One region of the Actinomadura sp. 6N118 genome, then DNA from elsewhere that is predicted to be linked to it. Evidence: riboswitches for the same ligand, from Rfam matches in the RefSeq annotation. Region 1 holds a riboswitch; each other region holds the start of a gene.
The links. A riboswitch is a leader RNA that binds a small molecule or an ion and turns the genes downstream of it on or off. The one in region 1 is predicted to bind cyclic di-AMP.
Positions count from the first base shown of each region.

Region 2: another riboswitch for cyclic di-AMP. It lies ahead of ACH34W_RS52825 (CHAP domain-containing protein); the one in region 1 lies ahead of ACH34W_RS05710 (CHAP domain-containing protein).
Region 3: another riboswitch for cyclic di-AMP. It lies ahead of ACH34W_RS43440 (NlpC/P60 family protein); the one in region 1 lies ahead of ACH34W_RS05710 (CHAP domain-containing protein).
Region 4: another riboswitch for cyclic di-AMP. It lies ahead of ACH34W_RS36905 (NlpC/P60 family protein); the one in region 1 lies ahead of ACH34W_RS05710 (CHAP domain-containing protein).

Region 1 covers NZ_JBIRAZ010000002.1:409,587-412,856, forward strand. The annotation lists gene ACH34W_RS05705 (hypothetical protein) at 1-875, opposite strand, end outside; gene ACH34W_RS05710 (CHAP domain-containing protein) at 921-1,721, opposite strand; cyclic di-AMP (ydaO/yuaA leader) riboswitch at 1,736-1,873, opposite strand; gene ACH34W_RS05715 (C40 family peptidase) at 2,011-2,571, opposite strand; cyclic di-AMP (ydaO/yuaA leader) riboswitch at 2,570-2,766, opposite strand; gene ACH34W_RS05720 (NlpC/P60 family protein) at 3,260-3,270, opposite strand, start outside.
Region 2 covers NZ_JBIRAZ010000042.1:29,586-32,855, forward strand. The annotation lists gene ACH34W_RS52820 (CDP-glycerol glycerophosphotransferase family protein) at 1-297, opposite strand, end outside; gene ACH34W_RS52825 (CHAP domain-containing protein) at 610-1,347, opposite strand; cyclic di-AMP (ydaO/yuaA leader) riboswitch at 1,360-1,511, opposite strand; gene galT (galactose-1-phosphate uridylyltransferase) at 2,182-3,198, shown strand.
Region 3 covers NZ_JBIRAZ010000023.1:159,279-162,548, reverse strand. The annotation lists gene ACH34W_RS43445 (LuxR family transcriptional regulator) at 1-34, shown strand, start outside; gene ACH34W_RS43440 (NlpC/P60 family protein) at 580-1,542, opposite strand; cyclic di-AMP (ydaO/yuaA leader) riboswitch at 1,546-1,726, opposite strand; gene ACH34W_RS43435 (amino-acid N-acetyltransferase) at 1,938-2,453, shown strand; gene ACH34W_RS43430 (RDD family protein) at 2,457-3,227, shown strand.
Region 4 covers NZ_JBIRAZ010000017.1:136,701-139,970, forward strand. The annotation lists gene typA (translational GTPase TypA) at 1-784, opposite strand, end outside; cyclic di-AMP (ydaO/yuaA leader) riboswitch at 1,152-1,294, shown strand; gene ACH34W_RS36905 (NlpC/P60 family protein) at 1,302-2,330, shown strand; gene ACH34W_RS36910 ((deoxy)nucleoside triphosphate pyrophosphohydrolase) at 2,435-2,821, opposite strand; gene ACH34W_RS36915 (Mut7-C RNAse domain-containing protein) at 2,892-3,270, opposite strand, start outside.

The sequences.
Region 1 (3,270 bases):
GCCGCCGCCATGGCGGGATCGGCCGGTACGAGCACCACCGCGCGCCTGGGCCAATCGGAGCCGACCACGCCGGTCACGACGGACACGGCCGCGTCGAGGCGCCGGGCTATCCCGTCAAGGCCGGGAGCGTCGCCGATGACCAGCCCGCTGCGGCCACGCCGGACGGTCATCGGGCCGCCGTCCCAGATCTCGACATCGTCGCGCAGCCCACGGCCCGCGGCATCGCCGATGATCACCCAGGTGCCGGATCGGGCGGCGAACGTGAGGTAGCGAGTGCGTGCCACCGCGCCGCGATCGAAACTGCGCAGCTTGTATTGGAGGCTGACGCGGACGGCCGGTGCGCCGGAGAGGCCCGCAGGCTCGATCGCCTCGTACCGTTCACGCCAGGACTCCAGCGGCAGCCTGGCGAGGTTGTCGAAGACCTTGGCCTGCGCCTCCTGGTAGGCCGCCGGAGCCGAGGCGACGGTGGCGAGGAACCGCGCACGGTCGTGCTCGCGGACGGCGGCGGCGCGGTTGGCGAGGACCGTCTCGACGGCGCGGGCGTCGGGAACGCCCGCGACCGGGGCCGTCGCGGTGGCCTGCCGAGGGGTCGCGTCCTCGCCGGTCGTGGCCAGCCCGACCCCGGCCACCAGCGCGCAGGCGGCCGCACCGAGGCCGATCAGCGCGACGGCCCGGCGGCGTGGCAAGCCGCCGAGCCCGCCGCTCTCCTCGTCCGGCGGCCCGGATTGCTCGTCCGGCAGGCCGGAGCGCTCGTCCGCCGGGCCGGGCTCCTCGTCCGGTGGCGGGCTAGGCCGCTCGCCGGGCGGGCCGGAGCGCCGCTCGCCGGGCGGGCCGGAGCGCTGCTCGTCGGGCGGCCCGGAGCGCTGGTCCTCCATGCGGCCGATCCTATTGAGCCGCCGCCGCGGCCCGCGCCAGACGGGTCATTTCGCGTAGTCGGGGTAGCCGTAGCCCACGATCTGGCTGGCCGGACGGTTCTGGGTCTTGACCGCGTTCGAGGTGTTGCCCTCCACTGTCTGGATCGTTCCATCGCCGTTGTCCTTGATCACCATGCCGACATGCTCGATGTCGTCGATGTTCTTGGAGCCGCCCCAGCTGAAGAAGACGATGGCGCCCGGCTGGGGTTTGCTGCCCCATCGGTTCCGGCTCTGGAACCACTTGGCGTGCTCGACCGTCCAGGCGTCGCTGCCCATACCGTGGCCGAAGGCGAGCTGCTCGCCGATCCAGGAGACGAACATGTCGCACCACGCGGCGTCGTTGTAGCCCTCCAGGTCACCGCCGTCGCGCGCCAGTGTCTCCTTGGCGCGGGTGGTGCTCATGTACCAGTCCTGGAACTTGGTCTCGCCGCTGCTGTTCTCAGCGATGCCGACCTGGGACGTCGCCAGCTTGATGGCCTCGACGGCGGTGGGCGTCTTCGGCGCGGCTTTGACGGGGGCCTTCGCGGCGGCGGTGGTCTTGGGGGTGGTGCGCGCCTTGCTCGCGTCGCCGGAGAGCTTCTTCGGCACATTGTGCGAGCCGGGGGCCTTGGCCTTGGCCTTGACCGCCAGTTCGGCTGCCGCGCCGGCGACCGGCGGCTTGGCCGTTACGGTTCCGGCGGGGGCCGCGCCTATGGCGGCTTGGGCGGTGACTGCGACCGCGCCGATGACGGCCGCGCCGGCGACGAGGCCGCCGGTGGTCCGCAGGCTGATGACCAGCGGGCTGGGTTTGCGGTGCTTGCCTGCCACGAGTGGGGCTCTCCTTGGGCTTCCATGCCGCCTACCGGGTTAGCTGACGGGTTCGGGCGTGGAAGCTGCCCTACGGCCTGCAGGCAGGCCGATTCACCCCGGGGGAAAGTGGTTCCCCGGCTCCGTGTGTATGGACTCGGCGGTGGCCGTCGAGGACGGCCTGAGATTCGGTGTGAGGGAAGGGAGGGGAAGGGGGAGGGAGGGAAGGGGGAGGGACGGACGCGGCCGCCCGGGGGGAAAGGACGGCCGCGCCCGCTAGGGGGTGGTTCTGGTTCAGTCGGGTTCTGGATCAGTAGGGACGGACGGCGCCAGAGAAGGTCTTCTTGCGGTAGCTGTTGAGCCTGACGACCTTCACATGACTGCCGGAGTTAGGGGCGTGGATCATCCACACCTTGCTCCCCTTGCGTTTGCTCACGATGCCCACGTGGCCCTTGCCGTGGAAGAAGACGAGGTCACCCGGAGCAAGCTTCTTCCAGGACACCTTGTTCTTCACGGCGCGGTACTGGGCGGTCGTGACGCGCGGCAGTTTGACGCCCGCCTTCCGGTAGGACCACTGGACCAGACCGGAACAGTCAAAGGCGTTCGGGCCTGCCGCACCGTAGCGGTACGGCTTGCCCTTCTTCTTGTGGGCGGCCTTGAGGGCCTTCTGCGCCGTCTTCTGGCGGGCAGCCCACGACTTCTGCTTGGCCTGCTTGACGACCTTGGCCACGGGAACGGCCTTGGTGGCCGCCTCAGCAGAAGGGGCAGGGCCTGCCGCCACGAGGGGAGTGACGACCGCAGTGGCGATCGCGAGGCCACCGGCGACGCGGACGCGACGGGTCGTGCTGAAAGCGTTGCTGGACAGGGGCATCTCCTTCTTCCAGACGCCTACCGGGTTAGCTGACGGGTTCGGGCGTGGAAGTTGCCCTACGGTGCGCCCCGTTCGAGAAGATCGAAGGGTGGGCGCGCCGATTCACCCCGGTCGGAGGCATGCCCTGCGAAGGGCCGTGCCGCCGGCATATGGGTCCCCGGCTCCGCGCGATGGCGGACTCGGCGCTGCCGCGGCGATCCTTGGGCGTGATGAGGCCCGTACAGCGGGACCCTGTGTCCCGTGTGCGAAAGCGCGGCGCTGATTTGTTTGGATGAGCGGCCTCAGATGGGCGTTCGCTCGATGGCCGGTGCCCGATGGTCGAACCGCCGTGACGCGCTCGCTGGCGCCATGCACGCCATGCTCGTTCGAGCTTGCTGAGCGTGCGCACTGTGCGGTTGGGCCGGCCGGTCTCCGTGGAGACCTGGTGCGGCGCGTGGAGGGCGTCGCACCGGCGGCGGCACCTGGAGGGTGCCGCGCGAGGAGGCGGCACCTGGAGGGCGCCCGCCTCCCGTGACGCCCGAGGGCGTCAGGGGCGATGCGACGCCTGGTGGGCGCCGCGAGTCGCCACAAAGTATCAAAAGGTCACGCGAAAGCAAATCCCCCGCAAAAGAGAACGGACCAGGTCAGACCTGGTCCGTTCGCGATGTGCCGTGTCTCACGGGGCCCTTTGGGAGCCCGTTAGGGTCCGTCAGGGCCGCC
Region 2 (3,270 bases), on a different contig from region 1:
GAGGTCGTCGCTGTCCAGGAACATCACGTACCGGCCGCGCGCGTGCTCGGCCCCGACGTTGCGCGGCCGGCCGCAGCCACCCGAGTTGGACGGCAGGCGGATGGAGCGGACCCGCCCCGGGTGCTCGGCCGCCAGCCGGTCGGCCACCTCGCCGGTCCCGTCCGTGCTGCCGTCGTCGACGACCACCGCCTCGACTCCGCCGAGCGACTGGCCCAGCACGGAGCCGACGGCGCGCGGCAGCCGCGCTGCGTCGTTGTAACCGATCACGACGACGGTGACATCCGGGCGCCCCGGCATCGAATGCTCCCTCCGCTCCGTCCCATCCCGTCCCGTCCCGTTCGCCGTGTTCCTTTCCAGAAACGCGGGATCATGGGCCTAAGCAGGGGCAAAGCGTCCGAATGATTCGTATTACCCGGGAGGCGCCGAACTCGGCCTAGGGAGGCTTAGACAGGCATAGCGAGGCTTAGGAAGGCATAGGGAGGCTTAGGAAGGCATAGGGAGGCTTAGGAAGGCATAGGGAGGCTCAGGGACGAGAGCGGGCAGAAACACCCGAAGGCGCCCAGCCGGAGCCGTACGCCTTCGAAGCGGGGTGGGGGAAGGTCTTTGGGGTCAGGACTTCTTGTAGTCGGCGTAGTCGGGGTAGCCGTAGCCCACGACGGACGACTTCGGCCGGACCTTGCTGACCACGGAGTTGCTGATGTTGCCCTCGATGGTGGAAATGGTGCCGTTGCCGTTGTCCTTGACGACCATGCCGACGTGGTCGATGCCGTCGACGCCGCCTGACGAGCCGTTCTGCCAGTCGAAGAAGACGAGGGCGCCCGGCTTGGCCCGCTGGCCCCACCGCTTGGTCTTCGCAAGCCACCTGGCGTGCTGGACGGTGTAGGCGTCCCAGCCCATGCCCTTGACGCCGGTCTGCGCACCGACCCAGGACACGAACATGTTGCACCAGGCTGCGCCGCTGTATTCGGCGATGTTGCCGCCGTCACGCCGGGCGGTGAGCTTGGCCTCGTTGGTCTTGATGTACCAGTCGTGGAACTTGGTCCGGCCGTTGGCGCCTTCGGTGATGCCGACCTGCTTCAGTGCCAGGCTGATCGCCTTGGCCGAGCTCGCGGCTGTGGCGGCCTTCTTGGCCTTGGCCTTCTTGGCCTTTCGAGCCTTACCGGCGGCCTTGTGGGCGTGCGCGGAGCCGGCGACCCGGGCGTCGGCGCGGGCCTCGGCGGTGCCGGAGAAGTTGACGGGGCTGAAGACCGAGAGCCCGAGGGCACCAGCCAGGACGGCGCTGAGGGCGACGCCCACGGCGGCGGCCGGATCATCGGACACAGGCTTCACGATCTTGCGGTCGAACATCAAAGAGAACTCCCTTACTCCCATGACGCCTACCGGGTTAGCTGACGGATTCGGGCATGGAAGAGCCCTACGGCGCACGCGAAGGAGCGCCGATTCACCCCTGCAAAATGGGTCCCCGGCTCCGCATCCAGTGGAGGGGGATGCGGACTCGGCCTAGGGCACCGCGAGCGCGGTGCCCGGCTATTCGGATTGATCTCGTAACGAGGCGCGGAACACACGGCCGCGCGTCATGGCCAGGTAAAACGGGCCATGTTGGGGGGTCAAGTCCCTGATGGGGCTCGAGACCTGGGCACAACGCATGGGGTGCGTCGCGAGATTGCAATAGAAGGTATCAAACCCTCACGCGATGGCAAACCACCACCAAAGATTCTTCTTGAAGAGGTCACAGGATCCCAACGTAAGCATGCTCCAGACCATTCCCGGACCACCAAAGTGGGGTCAAGATTGTTTGTCAGGAGGGGCCGGGAGGCACGGAAAGACGGGGTGTGCGGCGCCTCAGCCGAGGGGGTCGCGGACGCGGCGTCGCGCCGTACGAAGTGAGATGCGTCACCAATCGGCGACGAAGATCTCTTCACCTTCGCCTTCCACAAGATCGGTGAGCCCGGCCAGGCCACCGGCGCCGGCGAGAACGCGGCCCTGTGCCGCTCCTGCCCAGGCGCGGCTCCTGCGGCGATTCCGTCCTTGCCGTCCCGGCCGGATCATGCGCTTGACCCCACGATGACCAAATGCGTGTTTCTAACAGGAACATGTGCGTTCGACTAGATCATCCGGCTGTGCGCACCACCGAGGTTCCGCGTCATGGGAGGCTGGGGCCATGATTCGAGGATGCGGACGGTGAAGCGCACCGTCACCCGACTGGCGGACGGCCGCGAACTGATCTACTTCGACCGGCGGGACGACGCCGACCGGAGCGCCATCGACGAGCGGCCGCTGCCGGAACGCGCCACGGCGTCGGAGCTCCGGCACGACCCGCTGCTCGACGAATGGGTCGCCATCGCCGCGCACCGCCAGACCAGGACCTTCCTGCCCTCGACGGACGACTGTCCCCTCTGCCCCTCCACACCGGGGCGCCCGACCGAGATCCCGGCGCCGGACTACGAGGTCGTGGTCTTCGAAAACCGGTTCCCCTCGTACGGCGACGGCGCCTCCGGCGGGCGTTGCGAGGTGGTGTGCTTCACCTCCGAGCACGGCAGGTCGTTCGCCGAACTGCCCCCCGAGCAGGTGCAGACCGTCATCGAGGCCTGGGCGGACCGTACCGCCGAGTTGTCCACGTACCCCGGCGTCGAGCAGGTCTTCTGCTTCGAGAACCGCGGCGAGGCGATCGGCGTCACCCTGCACCACCCGCACGGGCAGATCTACGGCTACCCGTTCGTGCCCCCGCGCACCCGGCGCATGCTGGACGTCGCGCGCCGCCACCCTGGTGATCTCTTCGCGGAGGTGCTGTCGGCCGAACGCGAGGAGGGCGTACGCGTTGTGGCGGCCAACGACCTGTGGACGGCGTTCGTGCCCAAGGCGGCCCGCTGGCCGTATGAGGTGCACGTCTATCCGCATCGCCGCGTACCCGACCTGCCCGCCCTGGATAGCGCCGAGCGCGAAGCCCTCGGAGCGCTCTATCTCGACCTGCTGGGGCGCCTCGACCGGCTCTTCGGCATGCCGCTTCCCTATGTGTCGGCGTGGCACCAAGCCCCTGTCCGTACAGACCGCGACTTGGCGTGGCTGCACCTGGAGCTCTTCTCGATCCAGCGCGCGCCGGGGAAGCTCAAATATCTGGCGGGCTCGGAGTCGGCCATGGGCGCGTTCGTGAACGACGTAAGCCCGGAAGACGCCGCTCGCAGGCTCCGCGAGGCCTGACCCTGGCCTAAACCCGGCCTGCCCCCGGCCTGACCCGCCAGGCCACTTCCCGGCATTGGCCCGCGACACGGC
Region 3 (3,270 bases), on a different contig from region 1:
CGTGGTGTGGGCGGCCCGAAGGCAACTCATCTGAGCAGTCCGGTAGCGAGAGAAGAACTCCGTCCGTCCCCGCAGCGGCGACGCTGACGCCCTGACAGGTAGGTCCCTGCAGGCGGCGTCGCCGCGGACGAGGTTCAACTCATAGGCGGCGGCCACGGGGGGACGCCGCGCTCCCGGACAAGGCATCCGCGACCACAGGCGCCCTGTCGGCCACACATCGTGGCCAGCAAGCCGTCCAAGTGGTCGTGCACACACTCTGCTACAGCCGCGCCAACCGCATGCCGCGCCAACCGCATGCCGTGCCCCCGCATGCCGCGCCACCTGCATGCCGCGCCACCCGCATGCAGCGCCACTTACACAGCGCGCCACCTACATGCCAGCTGCATGCCGCGCCAGCTGCATGCCGCGCCAGCTGCATGCCGCGCCACCTGCATGCCGCGCCTGGTCTTCATATCCGCGTTGCGGCCGTGCATCCTGACCGGACGTTCCATGGGGCCTCATGTGCGTGACGAGGCCCCATGTCGGTGCGGGAATGGCCGTGTAGACCGACAGGTGCACGTGGGCGGTCGATCTGATGGGTCAGGCGACTCGGACTGCGCCGGCGTACGGGCGCCCTGCCAGAGGGGAGATCTTGACCACGTCGCCGGTCTGGGGCGCGTGGAGGAACTTGCCGTCGCCCACGAACATGCCCATGTGGTGCAGGTCGCTGTGGAAGAAGACCAGGTCGCCTGGCTGGAGCTGGCTGCGGGAAATATGGGTGCCCGCGTTCCACTGGCTGCCGGTGTAGTGGGGGAGGCTGATGCCCACCTGCCTGTACGCCCACATCGTGAGACCGGAGCAGTCGAAGGTGGAAGGGCCTTCCGCACCCCAGACGTAGGGGCGGCCGATCTTGGACATCGCGTATCGGAGGGCTTGGGAGCCCTTGCCGCTGCCCACTACGGGGAGCTTGGCGAGCTGGGTGGGGTCCTTTTTGACCAGGCGGCCGCGGGCCTTCTCGTAGAGGGTGGTGACCTTCTTGCGCTGGGTTTCAAGCTCGGTGCGGAGCTGGGAGACCTGCTTGGCGCGCTCCTCGGCGGACTTGCGCGCGCGCTGAGCGGCCTGCATGGCTTGCATCAGGCCCTGAACGCGTGTGCCGTCCTGGGTCGCGAAGTAGTGGAGGGTCGCGGCCTGATCGAGGAGGCGCTGGGGGTCTTGGGATGCGACGAAGGAGACCGTCGGGTCGGCGCCGCCCTGCATGTAGCTGGTCGCAGCCAAACTGCCGACTTTTTCGCGGACACCTTCGAGTGATTTCTCCTGGCGCTTGGCGTTGTCGGTGGCGACCTTCGCGGCGCGCTGGGACTGCTGGAGCTTCACTTTGAGGCCGTTGTACTGCTCGGTCAGCTGCTCAAGCTGATCAGCGAGCTTGAACGCCTGGGTCCTGAGCTCTTTGGTGGACGGCTCGGGATCGGCGTGCGCGGGAGTGGCTGTGACGATGAGCGCGCCGGTGAGGGCGACAGCCCACGAAAGGCGGCGCGAAAAGGATGCAGGCCGCAACGGCTCCACTCATTCTCCTCTCCTCGTCCGCCTACCGAGTTAGCTGACGGGTTGGGGCCGGAGCAGCCCTTCCGCGTTCGCGCGCGGATTCACCCCAGGCGGGATCGGAGGGCGATCCCCCCAAACCATCCAAAGTGGGTTCCCGGCTCCTCGGAACGCTGGTTTGCGGCCGTGGATTCGGCGGTTCGGCCAGTGGCCGATGTCAGCGCAGGAGACTAACGGAGTCAGACCTCGATGCCAACCAGAACATGCGAAATCGCGGGTGGGTCACCCGCGCCAGTGTGCTTTGCGTCACCTGCGGGCCAGGGGTGTGGTCTTTTTTGTCTAGTCACCCGCATCGTTACCTACCGTAAGGGGGCGTCCACCACAGGTAAAGGGCGCGCGTTCGATAATGTCGTCTGTTTGTGGAAGTAGTGATCCGGCGAGCCCGTACCGCCGATGTACAGGAGATCCGCCGGCTGGTCGATTTGTACTCCGGGCCGGGGCGGCGTCTGCTCAGGAAGACCACGGTGACCTTGTACGAGGATGTGCAGGAGTTCTGGGTCGCCGAGGACCGGCAGGGAGAGCCGCGGATTGTGGGATGCGGCGCGCTGCACGTGATGTGGGAGGACTTGGCCGAGGTCCGTTCGGTCGCGGTGGAGAAGGGGCACGGCGGGCGGGGCATCGGGCACCGCATCGTCAGCAAGCTCCTGGAGACCGCCCGGGAACTCGGCGTGGAACGGGTGTTCTGTCTTACCTTCGAGGTGGACTTCTTCGCCCGCCACGGGTTTCAGCCGATCTTGGGTACACCGGTCTCGCCCGAGGTGTATGAGGAACTTCTCCGTTCGTATGACGACGGCGTTGCCGAGTTCCTGGACCTTGACCGGGTCAAGCCGAATACGTTGGGAAATACCCGGATGTTGCTTCGCCTGGAGGACTGACCGATGAGTGAATCCCCTTATCGCGGGAGGCCGCAGTACACGCAGTCGGGCCCTGGGCAGCACTGGCAAGGCGGCCAGATGCCGCCTCAGCACTGGCAGGGCGGTCAGCCGCCGCCCCAGCAGCATCAGCCCCCGCCCCAGCAGCAGTGGCAGGGCTCCCAGCCGTACTACGACGACACGGCCGAGGCTGCCGAACTCCCGCTCGCACCGATCATGAGGCGCGCGGGCGCGCGTCTCATCGACAACGCCCTCGTGGCGACCTTCGGCTTCGCCCTGGTGCTGCCGATCACCCTGGGGGTGATCGGCCTCGACACGGCCGGAGACAAGGCCAACACCGAGGGCGGCATCTGGAACTGGCCGATCCTCTTCACGCTTTTCACCGTTCTGTCGGTGCTGCCGTTCATCTATGAGTCGGTCCAGCTGGCCATGTCGGGACGGACGCTCGGCAAGCGCATCCTCGGGCTGGGCGTGGTCCAGGTGCGCCCCGCGGGCGAGGCCCTCACGACCTACCAGGCGGTCTGGCGCGCGGCCATCAACAACGTCGCCTACCAGATCGGCGTCTTCGTCTTCCTGGCGCTCGCGGTCATGATCTGGGACTACCTCGCGTACGGCATGCTGCTCGTCTGGGCCGGCGCCCTGATGGCGTACCTGTGGGCGATCTGGGACCAGCCACTGCACCAGTCCCTGCACGACCGCATGGCGGGCACGATCGTCATCGACGAACGCGGTCAGTACGTGGAGGAGTACGACGAGACCGCTGAGTACGAGGCCTGACGGCGGGCACGGTGTCCACGTCCGAACCCCCTCTCCCGGACCC
Region 4 (3,270 bases), on a different contig from region 1:
CGGTGATCTTGACCCGCTCGATGCTGCCGTCATGGCGGCACCAGGCGACCTGCTGGCCCTTCTTGATCGTGCCCGCGTACATGCGGCAGAGCGCGATCCGGCCGAGGTAGCTGGAGGCGTCGAGGTTGGTGACGTGCGCCTGGAGCGGGGCGTCCGGGTCGAACGAGGGCGCCGGGATCGTGTTCGTGATGACCTCGAACAGCGGCTCCAGGTCCTCGCTGTCGGGCAGCTCGCCGTTGCCGGGCTTGTTGAGCGAGGCGCGCCCGGCGCGGCCGGAGGCGAAGACGATCGGGAACTCGATCTGCTCCTCTTCGGCGTCGAGGTCGATGAACAGCTCGTACGTCTCGTCCACGACCTCGTCGATGCGCGCGTCGGGCCGGTCGGTCTTGTTGACGACCAGGATGACCGGCAGCTTGGCCTCCAGGGCCTTGCGCAGCACGAACCGGGTCTGGGGGAGGGGACCCTCGCTGGCGTCCACCAGCAGGACGACGCCGTCGACCATGGACAGGCCGCGCTCGACCTCGCCGCCGAAGTCCGCGTGGCCTGGGGTGTCGATGATGTTGATCGTCATCCCGTTGTGCCGGACCGCGGTGTTCTTGGCGAGGATGGTGATGCCCTTCTCACGCTCCAGGTCGTTGGAGTCCATGACGCGGTCATCGACGGCCTGGTTTTCGCGGAAGGCGCCGGACTGCCAGAGCATGGCGTCGACCAGGGTGGTCTTGCCGTGGTCGACATGGGCGACGATCGCGACGTTACGCAGGTCATCGCGCGTGGAGAAGGGCATGCGAACTCGCTTGGGTGAAGGAGTGGAGGTCGCCGCAGACGTGCGGCCATACCGATTCTACTTGCCGCGCCAACCAGTACCGGCCGGTCGCCGCACAACCGACGTATCTTACGCCCTGATTGGCGCCCTTTGTGACATTTGCCCGGCGTGGCCGCTGCGGTCGCCATCGCGTTCTTCGCCAGGTGGCTGTACGTCGTTCACCCGAACGACGCGTGCGAGGTGAGCGGAGAGTGACCATCCCTGACCACGGAAGATGTGGCGAAAGTCTCGCTGCTGCCCCACTCACCACAGTTGTCCCGTTTGGCGTACTTTGCCATTTCTTTGTACGCTCCTGCGGATCCGGCTGCTCGACGCCCTGTCGAGGGCGGCGGCCGGACCGCCGAGTCCCCCCACGTGGGGGAGCCGGGGACCCACATCCCCCCGGGGCGAATCCGCGTTCACGTGACGCGGTAGGGCGACTCCTGGCCCGAGCCCGTCAGCTAACCCGGTAGGCGGACGAGGAGAGGAGAACACCGGCTTGGCACCGGACCCCCAGCGGCGCCGTTTCGTCGTGCCCATCGCCGCCACGGCCTCCGCGGCCGCGGTGATCGCGATCGGCGCCACCATCGCCCCCGCACAGGCCGCGCCGTCCACCCTTGGACGCACCGCCGCCGTCGCTCCCACCCCCGGCACGACCGGGAAGCCCACCGAACGCGAGCTGCGCAAGCAGCTCGACGCCCTCAACACCGAGGCCGAGAAGCTGACCGAGCAGTACAACAAGGCTCGGGTCGAGCTCGGCAAGGCCAAGAACGCCCTGCGCGACGTCACCCGGCAGGCCGCCGTCCTGACGGCCCAGGCCGCCCCCGCCCGCGACCAGCTCACCCGCCTCGCCGCCAGCAACTACATGACCGGCGGCCCCGACTTGATGGCCGCCTCCGGCAACACCACCGAAGGGCTGGCGAGCTCGGCGTATCTGGTCCAGAACCAGGCCTCCGTCGTGAACGCGCTGCAGGCGCGGATCGACCAGGCCACCAAGGCCCAGCAGGACGCTCAGGCCAAGAACACGGCCGCCCAGCAAGCCGCCACCCAGGCCGAGAAGGCCAGGTCGGCCGCCAAGGCCAAGGTGGGCGAGGTCACCAAGCAGCTCGACAAGCTGACGACCACCAAGGTCAAGGACCCCAAGTCCGGCTTCACCGCCGTCATCAAGGGCAACGACCTGCCCTCCAAGATGACCCGCAAGGCCGTCACCAAGCTTGGCAGCCCGTACGTGTGGGCGGCTGCGGGCCCGAACAGCTTCGACTGCTCAGGCCTGGTCGTCTGGGCGTATGCGAAGGTCGGCAAGTCCGGTCTTCCGCACTACACCGGCGACCTCTTCCAGCTCGGCAGCAAGGTCGACAAGGGCGACCTGCGCGCCGGGGACCTGGTCTACTTCGGCAGCGGTCTCCACCACATGGGCATCTATGTAGGCAGCGGCCACTACCTCCACGCCCCGCAGACAGGCGACGTAGTCAAAATCTCCAAGCTCTCCGAGCGTTCCGACTACGCCGGAGCCAACCGCATCTCCTGACCCGCAGCAGTTCCAGTCGTGATGTCTGAACGTGAGAGCGGCCGCGGAGTGAGGACTCTGCGGCCGCTTGTGGCGTTAGATCAGCGCAGGTAAGAAGCGTTAGATCAGCGCAGGTAAGAAGCGATGGCCTCGACTACGGGGAGGTCGCCGGGCAGCCACTCGACCTCGTAGAGCTCGTTGCGGCTCAGCCAGCGCAGCGCGAGATGCTCCAGCGCTTGCGGCTCGCCCTCCACGAGATCGGCCGTCCAGACCCTCAAGACGCTCTCCGCACCGAGCGGCCAGTCGCCGCCGATGCGCCCACCCAGCGCGACCTTGACGTCCAGCTCCTCGTGGCACTCCCGGACCAGCGCGTCCTCATCGGATTCACCCGGGTCGACCTTGCCGCCGGGGAACTCCCAGCCACCCGCCAGCTCGGCGGGTTCGGCCCGCTGGGCGGCGAGCAGGCGGCCGTCCCGGATGATCGCGGCACCTACGACAACATTGATGGTCATCACCTCTCCGGCCAATCATCCCTCTCTTCCTCGGACGGGATGGAGTGGAAGGAGTGAAGTGTGAGCCAATTCAGGCCCCGGACGCCGCGACGGCCTGGGTGGCCCGCTCGACGATCTGCTCCAGATGGCCGCCGTGCGCGCCGCGCCAGTAGACCTGGCCGCAGTCGGCGCAGCGCCCGTACACGTCGTAGCTGCGCAGCGTGCCCGCCTGGACCTGGGCTTCGATCTCCGCCTTGCCGACGGTGACGAGCACGCCGTTGCAGGCGGTGCAGCGCGTCCAGGGCCGCAGCGCGGGTGCGAACCGGTCGAGCACGTCGCCGAGCTGGTCGTCCGGCCGCGACCCGCGCACGTACGCGCCGAGCCACAACGCACGGCGCCGCAGCAGCCCGCGGTCCTGGGTCAGCAGGACGCGCCGCTCCTCGTTCGCCTGAACGACCAGCGCGGGGTCG